Regions from separate parts of the Pseudoalteromonas sp. P1-8 genome, predicted to be linked through region 1. Evidence: predicted binding sites of a transcription regulator. Region 1 holds the regulator's gene; each other region holds the start of a gene.
The links. Region 1 encodes sigma-54, which starts transcription at its own class of promoters, with help from an activator protein. Its sites were predicted from a motif close to GTTGGCACGNNNNTNGNNT; they were not measured.
Positions count from the first base shown of each region.

Region 2: the regulator sigma-54 is predicted to act here: its motif matches at 2,142-2,160, upstream of AN213_RS04715 (DUF3192 domain-containing protein).
Region 3: the regulator sigma-54 is predicted to act here: its motif matches at 2,826-2,844, upstream of flgB (flagellar basal body rod protein FlgB).

Region 1 covers NZ_LJSO01000014.1:43,695-49,014, reverse strand. Annotated here, with positions in the region: gene lptA (lipopolysaccharide transport periplasmic protein LptA) at 1-166, shown strand, start outside; gene lptB (LPS export ABC transporter ATP-binding protein) at 163-888, shown strand; gene AN213_RS16650 (RNA polymerase factor sigma-54) at 996-2,492, shown strand; gene hpf (ribosome hibernation promoting factor) at 2,520-2,807, shown strand; gene ptsN (PTS IIA-like nitrogen regulatory protein PtsN) at 2,811-3,263, shown strand; gene rapZ (RNase adapter RapZ) at 3,264-4,109, shown strand; gene AN213_RS16630 (HPr family phosphocarrier protein) at 4,123-4,395, shown strand; gene mgtE (magnesium transporter) at 4,607-5,320, shown strand, end outside.
Region 2 covers NZ_LJSO01000002.1:258,690-264,009, forward strand. Annotated here, with positions in the region: gene AN213_RS04705 (response regulator) at 1-793, shown strand, start outside; gene AN213_RS04710 (diguanylate cyclase) at 762-1,685, shown strand; gene AN213_RS04715 (DUF3192 domain-containing protein) at 1,718-2,098, opposite strand; gene AN213_RS04720 (D-2-hydroxyacid dehydrogenase) at 2,262-3,206, opposite strand; gene zntR (Zn(2+)-responsive transcriptional regulator) at 3,301-3,714, shown strand; gene AN213_RS04730 (SO_0444 family Cu/Zn efflux transporter) at 3,698-4,978, shown strand; gene AN213_RS04735 (1-acyl-sn-glycerol-3-phosphate acyltransferase) at 5,134-5,320, shown strand, end outside.
Region 3 covers NZ_LJSO01000003.1:156,460-161,779, forward strand. Annotated here, with positions in the region: gene flgM (flagellar biosynthesis anti-sigma factor FlgM) at 1-33, opposite strand, end outside; gene flgA (flagellar basal body P-ring formation chaperone FlgA) at 112-816, opposite strand; gene AN213_RS06075 (chemotaxis protein) at 959-1,891, shown strand; gene AN213_RS06080 (protein-glutamate O-methyltransferase CheR) at 1,913-2,743, shown strand; gene flgB (flagellar basal body rod protein FlgB) at 2,879-3,289, shown strand; gene flgC (flagellar basal body rod protein FlgC) at 3,292-3,723, shown strand; gene AN213_RS06095 (flagellar hook assembly protein FlgD) at 3,737-4,420, shown strand; gene flgE (flagellar hook protein FlgE) at 4,472-5,320, shown strand, end outside.

The sequences.
Region 1 (5,320 bases):
TGAAGCTGAAGTTACTCAAGCAGGTCAAAAAGTAACAGCAAAAAGCATTACCTATGATATGGCACAGCAGCTGATCAGTGCTGAAAAAGACGAAAACTCAACAGATCGTGTACACACTATTTTAGTGCCTGTTGAAAATAAAAAAGATAATAAAGGCCAACCATGAGCACATTAAAAGCAGAGCTTTTAGCTAAAAGCTACAAAGGCCGCCAAGTGGTTAAAAATGTCGGCCTTGAAGTTGAAGCGGGCAGCATTGTTGGCTTGCTTGGCCCAAATGGTGCAGGTAAAACCACCACCTTCTATATGATTGTAGGCCTAGTCCCAAGCGACAAAGGTAAAATCAGCATTGATGATAACGATATTACCCTTTTGCCAATGCACAATCGTGCCCGCTTAGGTATCGGCTATCTGCCACAAGAATCGTCAATTTTTCGAAAGTTAACGGTTTACCAAAACTTGATGGCTATTTTAGAAACCCGTAAAGATCTAAACAAAGCAGGTCGCGAAGAAACACTTAATAGCTTACTCGATGAATTTAGTATTCAACACATTCGTGACAGCCAAGGTATGGCGCTGTCAGGTGGTGAGCGACGCCGTGTAGAAATTGCTCGCGCATTAGCCGCTAATCCTAAATTTATCCTTTTAGATGAGCCTTTTGCTGGTGTTGATCCAATTTCAGTGTTAGATATAAAGAAAATTATTGAGCACCTAAAAAATCGTGGTATCGGTGTACTAATTACTGACCATAATGTTCGAGAAACCCTTGATGTTTGTGAAAAAGCCTACATTGTTTCTCATGGGGAGCTAATTGCATCAGGCACACCTGAGCACGTATTAGCAGACCAAACTGTACGCGATGTATATCTAGGCGAGCAATTCAGGCTGTAACCATTACGCCAGCGACTAGAGCATCTGCTAGACTTATAACAATGACAATAAATCGATAACTGTGTTTTTACAGTTATCGATAACTTTAAAAGGATTGTTAGGGATACATGAGGCAATCATTACAGCTGCGCATGGGCCAGCAACTTACAATGACTCCACAACTGCAACAAGCGATTCGTTTGTTGCAGCTCAGTACATTGGATCTCCAGCAAGAAATTCAAGAAGCGCTTGATAGTAATCCCCTACTTGAAGTGGAAGAAGCGGATTACAATGAAGAAAGCACCGGCAAGAATGAGCAAAAAGCGGAGTCTGACGATGTGCAAGTCAGCGCGTCTGCCGAAGAAGCACCTAGCGAGTACGAGCAAGAAAGTAGTGATGCTCTCAATAAAGACACCGTAAGCGATGACTTAGCCATGGATGTTACTTGGGATGAGTACATGAGTGCCGCCCCTTCAACATCGTCAGGGCCAATGCCTGAAGATGAATCTATCTATCAAGGTGCATCAACCGAAACCCTTCACGAATACCTAATGTGGCAATTACAGCTCACGCCATTTAGCCCTACTGATGAAGCGATTGCTGTGGCAATTGTAGAAGCTATCGATGATTCAGGTATTTTAACGGTAAGCTGTGAAGATATAGTCGAAAGCTTTAATCAAAATAACGATGAAGAAGAAATCGAACTTGATGAAGTCGAAGCGGTCTTAAAAAGAATTCAGTTATTTGATCCTGTGGGTATTGGCGCGCGCAGTTTACAAGAATGTCTGTGCATTCAGCTACGCCAATTCGATGCCGATACGCCATATTTAGCTGAAACTAAAATGGTTTTATCTGAGCATATCGAATTATTAGCGAGTCGCGACTATCGAACTTTGATGAAAAAGACTAAGCTTAAAGAAAACGAGCTTAAAGAAGTTATGACGCTCATCCACAGCTTAAACCCTAAGCCTGCGGATAGCATAGTACGCGAAGAGTCTGAGTACGTCATACCTGATGTATCAGTGAAAAAAGTAAAAGGTCGCTGGGTAGTCGAGTTAAACCCAGATTGTATGCCAAAGATTAGAGTGAACAGCCAATATGCAGCTATGTCTCGCTCAGTTAAATCAAGTAGCGACAGCCAATTTATTCGTTCTCACTTACAAGAAGCAAAGTGGTTTATTAAGAGCTTAGAAAGCCGTAACGATACGCTATTAAAGGTGACCAACTGTATCGTTCAACAACAACAAGCTTTCTTTGAACATGGCCCTGAAGCAATGAAGCCGATGGTGCTAAATGATGTTGCTGAAATGGTCGAAATGCATGAATCGACGATTTCACGGGTAACAACGCAAAAATATATGCATACCCCACGGGGTATTTTTGAGTTGAAATATTTCTTCTCAAGCCATGTCAGCACCGAAAATGGTGGTGAGTGTTCTTCTACAGCAATACGCGCTTTAATCAAGAAGTTAGTCGCTGCAGAAAACTCAGCTAAACCATTGAGTGATAGCAAAATTGCAGATATATTGGCTGAGCAAGGAATTAAAGTAGCTAGACGTACAATTGCAAAATATCGTGAGTCTCTAGCAATACCTCCGTCTAATCAGCGTAAGAGTCTGATTTAGACGTTTTACATAGAAGGAAAAATGCTTATGCAACTAAATTTAACTGGTCGTCATGTAGAAATCACAGATTCATTAAGAGACTATGTAAACACCAAGTTTGCGAAACTAGAAAGGCATTTTGACCATATTAATAATGTTCATGTCATTCTAGATGTAGAAAAATTAAGCCAAAAAGCAGAAGCAACTTTACATGTAAACGGAGGCGAATTATTCGCTTCTACAGAACATCAAGATATGTACGCAGCCATTGACTCACTGATCGATAAACTTGATCGCCAAGTCATTAAACACAAAGAGAAATTAGCTCGACATTAAATTATGAAACTAAGTTCACTTACTAACCAGGACTGCAGCAAAGCTGCGGTCCTTTTTAATAGCAAAAAAAGAATTCTTGAATATATCAGCGAACTGGCCCACCAGCAGCTTCCTCATTTATCGCAACAAGATATCCTAGATGCTTTACTCAACCGAGAAAAACTAGGTAGCACCGGCATTGGCCGAGGTATTGCTATTCCACATGGCCGAATGAGCGGCGCAGATGAGCCTCATGCATTTGTGATAGTGAGTGAATCCCCTATTAATTTTGATGCAATTGATAATCGTCCAGTTGATATTTTTGTGGCACTCATCGTACCAGATGGTGACTGTCAGCTTCACCTAAAGACCTTATCAACAATTGCTGATAGACTTAAAGATAAAGAATTTTGTAAACAGCTGCGTAGTGCTACTACCGATCAGCAACTGTTTCAGGTCATATCAGCAGAGGCATAAATGGAATTAATAATTATCAGCGGTCGCTCAGGCTCAGGTAAATCGGTCGCTTTACGAGTACTTGAAGACTTAGGCTATTATTGCGTTGATAATATTCCGGTTAATTTACTGCCTTCGCTCGTACGTAGTGTGTCTGATAACTACGATAAAATAGCGGTCAGTATCGACGTACGTAACTTACCGAAAGAGCAGCAAGAATTTAATGATATTCTTGAGTACCTGCCAGGTTTCGCAAACCCAACACTATTCTATTTAGACAGTGATGACCAAACTCTGATCAAGCGCTTTTCAGAAACACGCCGCTTGCATCCACTATCTATTGATTCTTTGCCGCTTGATCTGGCCATTAAACAAGAAAAAATCCTGCTTGATGTGTTGATCACTCGCGCTGACTTTATGATTGATACCACTGATCTGAGTGTTCATCAGTTAGCAGAATCAATTCGCGAAAAGATTTTAGGTAAAAAAGATAAAAAGCTAATTATTACTTTTATGTCGTTTGGCTTTAAGCATGGTATTCCAAAAGAAGCTGACTACGTTTTTGATGCACGCTTTTTACCTAACCCACACTGGGAACCTGATTTAAAGCCACTAACTGGCCTTGATCAACCAGTAAAAGATTACCTAGCTAGCCACAGCATAGTGCAAAAGTTCACTTGGCAAATACAAACCTTTGTGCAAACTTGGTTGCCACATTTAGAGCGTAATAACCGCAGTTACCTGACCATTGCTATTGGTTGCACCGGCGGCCAGCATCGCTCTGTTTACTTAGCGCAAACAATTGGTGAGAGCTTTGCCAAAAGCCATGCTAATGTAAAAATCCGCCACCGCGAACAAGACATTTAATTAGGCACCAACAATGCACGCTGAAGATACCTTTTTAATTCAAAACAAACTTGGCTTACATGCTCGTGCTGCTACTGTTTTAGCGCAATTAGCACTGCAATTTGATGCCAAAATTACGCTTTATCAAGATGATAAAGAAGCTGAAGGCGACAGCGTGTTAGCATTAATGCTACTTGAAAGTAGTCAGGGTAAAGAAGTTCGCGTTGTGTGTGAAGGCCCTGACGCCGATGCTGCATTAACGGCAATCGGCGAATTAATTGCACAACGCTTCCACGAGCAAGAATAGCATTTGCTAAGACTTCAAGGTTTACGGTAAACTTAATTCGGATATTTAAAATTCCCTTTAAATATCCTACTTTTATATCGCTCGCTTTTCTAAATTACAAAACTCTTAATAAATTTATCGCAGTGCGACGATATCTCTGCAAATACACTACAAAGCAACTATGCTGTATTTGCTTAGCCTATTTAAACTTTTTTCAGTTGTAAGGACGCCAATGCCAGAAGCCTTTGAACAAGATTACCCACTACAACAACTCAAACAAGTGACCAAGTCACTCAATAGTGGTCAATTTGTTCAAGTGCGCGGTATGTTAGCCAAAACGGCACCTTGTGATACAGCCCTTTTACTTGAATCTTCTCCCCATAAAATTCGTCGTATGCTTTGGCAGCTGGTTGATCCAGATGTCCGTGGTGATGTTCTAGAAGAACTCTCTGAAGATGTACGTCTTGGCATTATTGCCCAGATGGAGCCTGAGCACATTGCTGCTGCCACTGAAGATATGGACGACGATGACTTAGGTGAGGTTTTACGTAGTCTTCCTGATACCGTATATCAAGACGTTGTCAGTGCCATGGATTCGCAAGATAGAGAGAGAGCAACTCAAGCACTTTCTTATCAAGAGCGCTCAGCCGGTGCCTTGATGAACAGCGATACGGTCACCATTCGTCCTGACGTTACTCTCGATGTTGTACTGCGCTATTTACGCTTACGAGGTGAGCTACCAGAGGGTACCGATGACTTATATGTAGTTGATAAGCATAACTGCTTTTTAGGCGCGCTTTCATTAACTACATTGCTGACCAGTCCTTCAGATAAAATTGTTCGTGATTTAATGGATGAAGACTGTGAGTCAATCCTAATCTCTATGGATGAAAGTGATGTAGCGCAACTGTTCGAGCGTCACAACTGGATTTCAGCGCCTGTTGTG
Region 2 (5,320 bases), on a different contig from region 1:
ACAGCTAGATAAAGCCGCGGAGCCTGTGAAAAAAGAACTGGTTTCATTGCCTTCTAGTACTGATTTATCTGGCATGTTAGTGCTGGCTGTGGATGATAACCCGCTTAATTTAAGCATTATTAAAAGTATTTTAGAGCAAATTGATGTCACCGTTGTGTGTGCACACAGTGGTGAAAAAGGCATTGAACTGGCAAATAGCTTAAGGCCCGATCTCATTTTTATGGATATTCAGATGCCAGAAATGGATGGTTGTCAGGCAACGCGTATTATTCGTCAGTCATTTACCAAAGAACAAATGCCGATTTACGCACTCACTGCACACAGTGAAAGCGAAGATATTGAGCATTCAATCGCGGCGGGTATGAATAAGCATTTAACTAAACCGATTGTTGCTAGTAAGTTGTTTTTAGCAATGAGTGAACTTGATAACACAAAAGAAGTCTTTTTTGATCAAGCTTTTATACTGTCTCAGTTTGCAAACAATACTAAGTTAGTATTAACTATGTTGTCGAAGTTTGCGACTATGGCAGCAGAGCAGTTATTACAAATCTCTACATTAAAAACTACCGATGAGTTGGTCCGTGTGGTTCATAATGTAAAAGGGTCAGCCGGAAATCTCGGTTTTAAGCGATTGTCAGCGTGCGCTCAGCAATGTGAAGCTAGGCTTAAAGCAGATGGCGAACTGCCCGAACAATTAAATGATGAGTTGCAATGGCAAATAAAACAGGTCATCGCATTTATCATCGAACAAGGATCTACTGATGTTGAAAAGAGCCAAGGTACTGATTGTTGATGACGATCCGTTAAACCGCTTGGTATTAGAGAAAACATTGCAGCAAGACTATGATGTTTTTTGTGTTGAGAGTGGCGAAAAAGCACTGACGTTTTTAAAAACGCAAACTGTTGATTTGTTGATCTTGGATATTGTAATGCCCGGTATTGACGGCTACGAAGTGCTTACTAAGCTAAAAGAAAGCGCGACTACCAGTATGTTGCCTGTAATATTCATTTCTGCCAATACCAGTCACGATGATGAAGCGAAGGGCCTTGAATTAGGCGCGATGGACTACATCACTAAACCATTTAGTGCTGCTATTGTGCGTGCTCGAGTGCGTAATCAGCTGCTGATCAAACAAAAAAATGACTTACTAGAAATGCTCGCCTCAATTGATGGCCTAACCGAGATCCCAAACCGACGTTATTTAGATGAAAATTTAGCGCGAGAGTGGCGTCGTTGCCGTCGAGATCAAACCCCGCTATCGGTGTTATTGATGGATGTTGATCACTTCAAGCGTTACAACGATTGCTATGGTCACCGAGCAGGTGATGATTGCTTAAAACAAATTGCTCATGCCTTAGTTGGAGCGTGTGAACGAGGCAGTGACTTTGTTGCTCGTTATGGTGGTGAAGAGTTTGCTGCGGTGTTACCCAATACTTCAGCTAAAGAAGCTATGTCGTTTGCAAATAAACTGCGCAATGCGGTGAATGATTTAAACATCCCACACAAAGCGTCGCTAAATGCCGACCATGTCACAATTAGTATCGGTATTGCGACCACAGAAAATGGTCAGGTTTATGCAGAACAAACCTTACTTGAAGAAGCTGATTTAGGTCTTTATCAGGCTAAAGACGCCGGACGAGATCAGATAGTATCGAGAATGATCGCAGTAAATGAACATGAGTAGGCAAAGCCTACTCACCCGTTTCAAATTATTTATTAACCATTGCTAAGTGATTTATAAATCGTATCACCCACGCCAATTAACTTATCATTTTTAAATACGAGTGGCGTACACTCGTCTTTAGTCATCTTGCCATCAGAGTGAATACTATGCGTTGCATAGAATAATACTTGGTAAACATCATCACCTTGCTTTAATAACTCGGTAAAGTTAGGTGTATTTAGTTTGTTTAATACAGTTTGGTAGCTCGTATCTAATGCAAGATTAGAAATCACTTCACGGTTATTTTTATGCTGTTTTTGCCAGCTAGAAGAGTTACCAGCCCAATGTGTGTCGGCTTCACCGTCAGAAACAGCAATGACACAACCAGTTAAAAATGGAGCTGTTAGCGCGGCAATAAGAAGTGCTTTTTTCATGTTATTTTATCCCGAAGAAATTGTTTTATAGTTATTCACTTAATAGCAAACTGCTTGCCAAACTTGTAAATCACAACTAAATCAATTGCTTAGGTTGTGTTTGGTCAATGAGCTAAGTAATAAATTACTAATTACTTAGCTCTATTGACTAATAAATTGCGGTTTAGACCAACCTGTTACGTGTTTCGCCTTGATTAAATGCTTGGATATTTAACGCAATTTCGTTAACTAAGCGCACAATAGATTCTTGGCTCGCCCATGCAATGTGTGGAGTAAGTAATAAGTTTGCACCTTTGTATAGTGCCAGCGGGTTTTCTTGCTCTGCGGGTTCTTTACTGAGTACATCAACACCGGCTCCGGCAATAATATTATTAGCTAATGCATCAGCTAAATCGGCTTCATTGATGATCCCACCACGAGCAGTGTTAATGATGATAGCTGACGGTTTCATCATGCTTAATTCTGCCGCAGCGATTTGGTTGCGCGTTTCATCAGTAAGCGGGCAGTGAACACTAATGATATCGGCTGTGGTTAGGGCATCATTGAAACTAACACGACCTTCACGAGGCGTTTGGCCTTTTCGTTCACTAATGATGACATTGGCACCAAAGGCGCGTGCTACATCGGCAACGGCTTTACCCAGTGAGCCATAGCCAACAATAGCCAGTGTTTTGCCGGCAATTTCATTAAAGCTGTAATCTAAACGGCAAAACATAGGGCTTTGCTGCCATAAGCCTTGCTGGCAATCATTAATGTATCTGTGAGTATTGCCCAGTAAATTAGTGATGAGAGTAAAGGTATGTTGCACCACACTCGGTGTTGAATAGCCCGCTACATTTGTCACTGCGATGTTATGTTCTTTGGCTGCACTTAAATCAATGTTGTTAGTCCCTGTCGCTGCAACACATATTAATTTTAAATTAGTTAATTTGCTCATGGCGTTCTGATCAATCACCACTTTATTACTGATAACGATATCGGCATCTTGGCAGCGCTCAACAACCTGTTCTTTAGCGGTTAAATCGTAACAGGTTAATTTACCTAATTGCGCTAAGGCATCTAACGAAGTGTTGGCTAATGTCGCTGCATCAAGGACAGTAATATTCATGTGCTTTCCTTTTTTAATTTATTGCTTGACCTTGGGGTGTACTCCAAGGTTTATAGTGAGCATAATAAATAAACGCTTCACAATGGAGACGGTGATGAAAATAGGTGAGTTTGCCCGTCAGTTGGGTGTCTCAACAGATACGCTACGGTACTACGAAAAGCATGGTTTGTTAACGCCTAGTTCGCGTTCAGACGTGGGATATCGTTTTTATTCTGAGAATGACTATAAACAAATGGCGTTTATTCTCAGAGCAAAGAATGTTGGCTTTAGTCTGGCTGAGATCAAAGAGCTACTGCAAATTAAGTTTCATAAAGATCAGCATTCTTGTCATGAAGTTAAAGAGATGACGATACAAAAACGTGATCTCGTTGCACAACGAATTGCAGAGCTTACTCGCTTTTATGACTCACTATCATTATTAGCAGATAAATGCTGTGGCGGAGAAGAGCCTGCTGAAAACTGTTCAATACTAACGACGCTGGAGGATATCGATGGACTTACTCAATAATTTTTGGCATCTGTTTTTACTTTCAGCGCCTTGGTTAATGTTGGGCTTATTCATAGCTGGTCTTCTCAATGTGTATTTGCCTGCTAACTTTCTTAACCGGCATTTAGGCAAAGAAGGGTTATGGACCACAGTTAAAGCAGCCTTTATTGGTGCCCCAATGCCCTTGTGCTCATGTGGTGTGATCCCTGCGGCCATTGGTTTGAGAAGGGCAGGGGCGTCAAAAAGTGCTACCACAGCATTTTTAGTTTCAACCCCTGAAACTGGGGTCGATTCAGTTTCGGTATCTTATGTGTTACTAGGTCCATTTATGGCGGTGATACGTCCTATTGCCGCCGTGTGCAGTGCCACTGTGGCCGGTGTATTAGTGGGGAAAGACAGTGAACTTCATCAGCATCAAAATACAGCATCAGATGAAAAAGACTCAGAATCAACATCTTGTTGTAGCAGTAAACAGCCTGAGCCTGTGACTACAGCGAGTTGTTGTAGCAAAGAGGCATCTACTAAGCCCGCACAAAGTTGTTGTAGTAAGCAATCACCTCAAGAACTTGAGCCTGCTAAAACAACAAGTTGTTGTAGTAGCAAGGAATCGCAACCAACACAGGAGCCCCAACACAGTTGCGCAACTGAAAAAGCAGCACCTTCGCAGAAAAGCTGTTGCAGCACTGAGCAGTCAACTAAAGCCGTTGAAAGTCGTTTTAACAAACTGAAACGCGCGGTGAGCTTTAGTTGCAACAAGCTGCTTGAAGACACCATGATTTGGCTAATGATCGGTTTATTTTTTGCTGCTCTAGTTCAAACTTATGTACCAGAATCTTATTTAAGCCAATGGGGTAATGGCATTCTGGCGATGCTGGTGGTTATTTTAATCAGTATTCCTATGTATATTTGTGCTACTGCATCGACACCTATTGCGGCAGGCTTATTACTCAGTGGTGTGTCTCCAGGGGCGGTGCTAGTGTTTATGTTGGCAGGGCCGGCAACTAATATTGCAACACTTGGTGTGGTTGGTAAAGAGCTTGGCAAGCGTGCGGTATTTGCCTACTTAATAGGGGTGATTGGCACGGCGCTAGCATTTGGCTTTTTAACCGATTATTTAGTGGCGCAATATGGTTTTGTGGTGGCGCCGATGATGGGCGAAGAACATGAAGTTCTACCACATTGGTTAAGCCTTGGGGCAGGTATTGTGTTGGCAATTTTAATGCTTAGATTACTGCTAAAAATGGTATTAAAAAAGGCGTCGCAAACTGGTAAGAGCATTGCTTAATTATTTGTTATAGATATATATTTTCTACATTAATTGGCATTTAATTTGGTTAACTATCGCGACTCGGTTCGCATTTAAAATTGCCTGAGTTATAATCCGCCAATTATTTTTAACGGCACGCTCAGCGTGCCGTTTTTTAACTTAAGTAGTTTTTAATGAGTGAAAGTGTGGATAAATACGCCGACATAAGACCTTACAATGATGATGAAGTAGCTGATTCAGTAGCGCGTTTGATTGCTGATAATGCCTTTGTAGATGTAATCGCTAAGTATAACCTACCGCGCTTTTTATCGAACTTCCCATTTATTACTCGCCCATTAGTGCGCAGTCAGCTGCGTAAAA
Region 3 (5,320 bases), on a different contig from region 1:
CTGTTGTTGACCATTATTGACATTGCTTACCATAATTTTGACCTATACATTACCCAACATATGCCTTTATATCGGCGGGCACAGCGGATACTTTAGCATAAATATAAAAAATTAAATATTTACTTGTACAGACTCGACCCCATCCACACGTGCATTTAATACTTTACCTGATTTTTTGTTTTTTACACGTACTAATTCGTCTAACGTGCCATCTTCTAGAGCAATTCCGGTGGTTTTAATTCTTAACCCGCGTAATGAAGCATAGATAGTTACATTATCGCCTTTACAAACCATACAAACTTGGCTCATAACAATAGGTGTGCCGTCACGTAAATTGCGCTTACTGCGACTGCCAATAAGTATAGCCTCATCTTGAACATATTGCGTTCTAACAAATTGCTTTGGCTTCATTTCGAGGCGTAAATGTTCAGGGCGAATGACCTCTCCACGGGCTAAATTAGTGGTAACAACAACCACAGGTTCGAGCTCAATAATGCGCACGTGAACGTATTGGGTCCAACTATTTAAATCTTGGCACTTAAGTTGTACAGTTACCTGCCGATTAAAAGGAGGCTCTGTTGGTAACTCTTTGTTAATTGGTGACTCACATAACCTCTCAGGAATGCGACTATCTAATGGTAAAGCACTAATTTGAGGTGTGGTGTCCAGATCAGGGAGCTGCTCGCTAACAAAATCGATGGCGATTTGTTGAAGTTGCTCGGTATTATAAACTTCTGCCTGTAGTTGTGTTGTAAACAACAGGCTAGTAAGAAAATAAAAAACACTGTATCTTCGGCTTTTTTTTAACAAACTCATATTGTTTCGACTATGCTTATGGTTGAAAACAAGGTATAAATATTTTGCGTCAAAAAACAGACGCTTTGTAACCTTATGTAGCTTTAACACAAAGAAGGCAATTATTGTTCCAGCTCTGATTGTTTATCTTTAGGAGATTGAAATGGCAGGCATTTTAGACTCAGTTAACCAGCGTACTCAGTTGGTTGGGCAAAACCGCCTTGAATTACTATTATTCAAACTCAGAGGGCGACAACGCTTTGGTATAAACGTGTTTAAAGTAAGAGAGGTTCTGCAATGTCCACCACTTACTAACATGCCTAAATCAAATGCGTACATTCGCGGTGTTGCGCATATCCGTGGTCAAACTATCTCTGTTATTGATTTATCGATGGCTGTAGGTGGCCCTGCAATTGAAAATATCAAAGACAGTTTTATCATCATTGCTGAGTACAACCGTTCAGTGCAAGGGTTTTTAGTTGGTGGTGTTGAACGCATCGTGAATATGAACTGGGAAAAAATAATGCCGCCGCCTTCGGGAGCCGGACGTTATTCTTACCTAACTGCGGTCACTGAGATTGAAAACGAATTAGTTGAAATTCTCGATGTAGAAAAGATATTAAACGAAATTTGCCCAGTTAACACTGAAGTGAGTGCTGAAGTAGTTGGTGAAGGTGAGATTCAGCGTGACTTGGGTGAGCGTATTGTTTTTATTGCTGATGACTCTGCAGTAGCTCGAAACCAAGTCAAGCGTGCGCTTGAACCTCTAGGTGTACAAACTGAACTAGCTAAAAACGGAAAAGAAGCACTTTTACGTTTAAGAGAGATTGCTCAGCTCGATTGTCAAAATGATATTACTGAACGTGTTGGTCTATTAATATCTGATGTAGAAATGCCAGAAATGGACGGTTATACCTTAACCGCTGAAATTAAGGCTGATCCAAAATTATCACCTTTGCATGTGATCTTGCATACCTCTTTAAGTGGGGTGTTTAACCAAGCAATGATCGAAAAAGTGGGTGCTGATGATTTTATTGCAAAATTTAACCCAGATGAATTAGCGACAGCTGTGAAGAAATGGGTTCATTGTGATTAATTATTTATAGGTGGTATTACTTTGGAAAATAAGCATTTACAACAAAGCGAATACGATCAATTCCGCTCTTTTTTAGAGCAACAATGTGGCATTGTGCTTGGCGATAATAAACTTTATCTAGTTAAAAGCCGCCTTGCGCCGCTTATGGCGCGTTTTAATGTTGAATCTTTATCACAGTTGGTAAGTAAAACACTAAGCCCTCATGAGAGGCAGCTTCGTGCCGCTGTCGTTGATGCGATGACAACCAATGAAACGCTTTGGTTTCGTGACCAATATCCGTTTGAGTTATTGAAAACAAAACTATTTCCTGAACTTAAAGATGTGCGTAGGCCACTAAAAATATGGTCAGCGGCAAGTTCATCAGGACAAGAGCCGTACTCAATTGCCATGTCTGTTGCCGAGTTCCAATCTAAAAACCCAGGTGTATTAAAGATGGGTGCGCAAATTATTGGCACTGATATCTCTAATACCATGCTTGATATGTGCAAGAATGCTGAGTATGACTCGCTGGCGCTCGCTCGTGGCTTGTCGATGGAGCGTCGTCAAAAGTTCTTCAAGGACAGCGGTAATGGAATGGCTCAGGTAGTTGACCCTATACGTAAAATGGTCAGCTTTAGACATTTAAACTTACTCGATTCATATGCCCTAATGGGCAAGTTTGACATCATATTTTGCCGTAATGTGTTGATTTACTTTTCACCAGAAGTAAAAGCTAAAATCATTTCTCAATTTGCTCAAGCTTTAAACCCGAAAGGTTACCTGTTTTTAGGTGCGTCAGAATCAATGGCGGGCTTAAGTGATAGCTTTGATATGGTTCGTTGTAACCCAGGTATCATCTATCAGAAAAAGTAAACTCTCCTTAGCAACCTAGTCCTTAGGTTGCTAAATTTACCTATTTTTCAGTCTCTTATATAAATCAAATTACTCCTAAATTTTTGGCTTAGCTTTTGCATTAACCACTACAGAGTCAATTTTTTGGAGATGGTTATGGCTATCAGTTTTGATAAAGCATTTGGTGTTCATCCTCATGCGATGTTGATCCGTTCACAACGCGCTGAGTTATTAGCGACAAATATCGCTAATGCTGATACGCCGGGCTATAAAGCGAAAGATATCGATTTTGCCTCGGCATTAAAAGCGGCAAAAAGCAACCAACAAGGCGGCAATAGCATGGTAAGAACCGATGCTAAACATATTGCCGGGGGCAGTCGTTTTGTTGGCAGCGCAGAAATGTTTCGTACGCCAAATCAAGCAGATACAGGTGATGGTAACTCAGTCGATATACAAGTGGAACGAAACTTGTATGTACAGAACTCATTAGAGTATCAGGCAAGCCTGCAATTTATGAGTAGTAAAATTAAAGGCCTTAAAAAAGCCCTCGGTAGTCAAGGAGCTTAATCATGAGTTTGTATAATGTTTTTGATATTTCAGCAACCGGTATGAGTGCGCAAAATGTTCGCTTAAATACCACAGCCAGTAATATCTCGAATGCAAATACGATTAGTTCTAGTCAAGATCAGACATATCGAGCGCGCCACCCTGTTTTTGCTGCAGAGTTGACTAAAGCGTCAGCATCACAAAGCAATCCTCAGGGCTCTTCTGTTGGCGTTAAAGTGTTAGGCATTGTAGAGAGTGATAAACCTCTACAAATTGAATATAACCCGAACCACCCAAGTGCGGATGAAAATGGTTATATCTACAAACCTAACGTTAATGTTGTAGAAGAAATGGCAAATATGATTTCTGCCTCTCGCTCTTACCAAACAAATGTGCAAGTTGCTGATGCAGCTAAGCAAATGTTAAGTAAAACACTGTTGTTAGGACAACGGTAACCGAGGATAAGTTATGAGTAACGACATCAGCTCTGCATCATCATCCTATATGGATAGTTTGCGTTGGAATCAAAGTAGTACGCAAACAACTGAAGAAGACAACAACACGCTTTCTCAGGAAGATTTCTTTTCGTTGTTAACACAGCAGTTGTCGTTTCAGGATCCGAGTAATCCTGCTGATAACGATCAAATGATTGCGCAGATGACGAACTTTACCATGGCTGAAGGTATTTCAAACTTAAACGAGAAGTTTGATTCACTCACTGCATCAATGACATCAAATTCTGCGTTACAGGCTTCGACTCTTGTTGGTAAGCAAGCGTTACTTGAGTCTGACACCATTGATTTTGATGGCGAAAATCTAGCTAAAGGGTCGGTGGTTGCAGAAACCGCTGTTGAATCTTTAACGCTAAGAATAACGGATTCATCAGGCCAGTTAGTGCGTACCATTGAATTAGGTTCTCAGTCAGCGGGTGCACTTCGTTTTGAATGGGATGGTAAAGACAATGATGGCAATGTGCTACCTGAAGGTGAATATGACATCAGTGCTGAAGGCTTTGTAAATGGAGACTACAGCAGTATGCCAATGGCGACCTTTAAGAATATTGAAAGTGTCAATATTAATGGCGCAAGCGGCATTATCGTAAATACAAAAGAGGGTGCGGTTAGGCTAACTGATATAGCTGAAATCGCATAAGTAAAAAAGGTTTGGGTTAGCTTAGGCTAAGAGATAGGTTAGAGGTGAGTTATGAGCTTCAATATTGCATTAACAGGCTTAGCAGCCGCGCAAAAAGATTTAGACGTTACCGCAAATAACATTGCTAACGTTAATACTACGGGCTTTAAAGAGTCTCGTGCAGAGTTCGCTGATGTATACGCATCATCAGTATTTAGTTCTGGTAAAACAAAAAATGGTGACGGTGTAAGAACAACAATGGTGGCACAACAATTCCACCAAGGTTCGTTATCTTTCACAAATAACTCACTTGACTTAGCGATCACTGGTGAAGGTTATTTCGCAATGGCGAATGACCTAGGTGCACAAGACTTCACATATACCCGAGCAGGTGCGTTTAAATTAAATAAAGATAACTTTGTAGTCGATGCTAATGGCAACTATCTACAAGGTTTCCCTGTTGATGAAGCAACCGGTGATACCACTTCTGTTAGCTTAAGTACATCTTCTGCACTACAAATTCCTGATGCATCAGGTTCACCACGTGCAACCACGAATGTTTATTCATCTTTTAATCTAGACTCTCGAGCAACTTCACCGTCAGTGACGCCGTTTGATCCTGAGACAAGTGCTTCATATAACAGCTCAACATCAACAACAGTGTATGATTCATTAGGTGAGCCACATATTTTACAATTCTTTTTTGTGAAAACTGATTCAACAACTACTGGTAATGAAAATGAGTGGGAAGTGTATGCTACTTTAGATGAAAAACCGTTTGCTGCGGATGGTACTGAGCAAACTACGTCGCCATACACGCCTATTTCGACTTTTCAGTTTGACTCAAGTGGTTTACCACTAAATACAGATGGTGTAGCAAACACTGACACTACGTTTGACCCATTAACGTTACCAAATGGT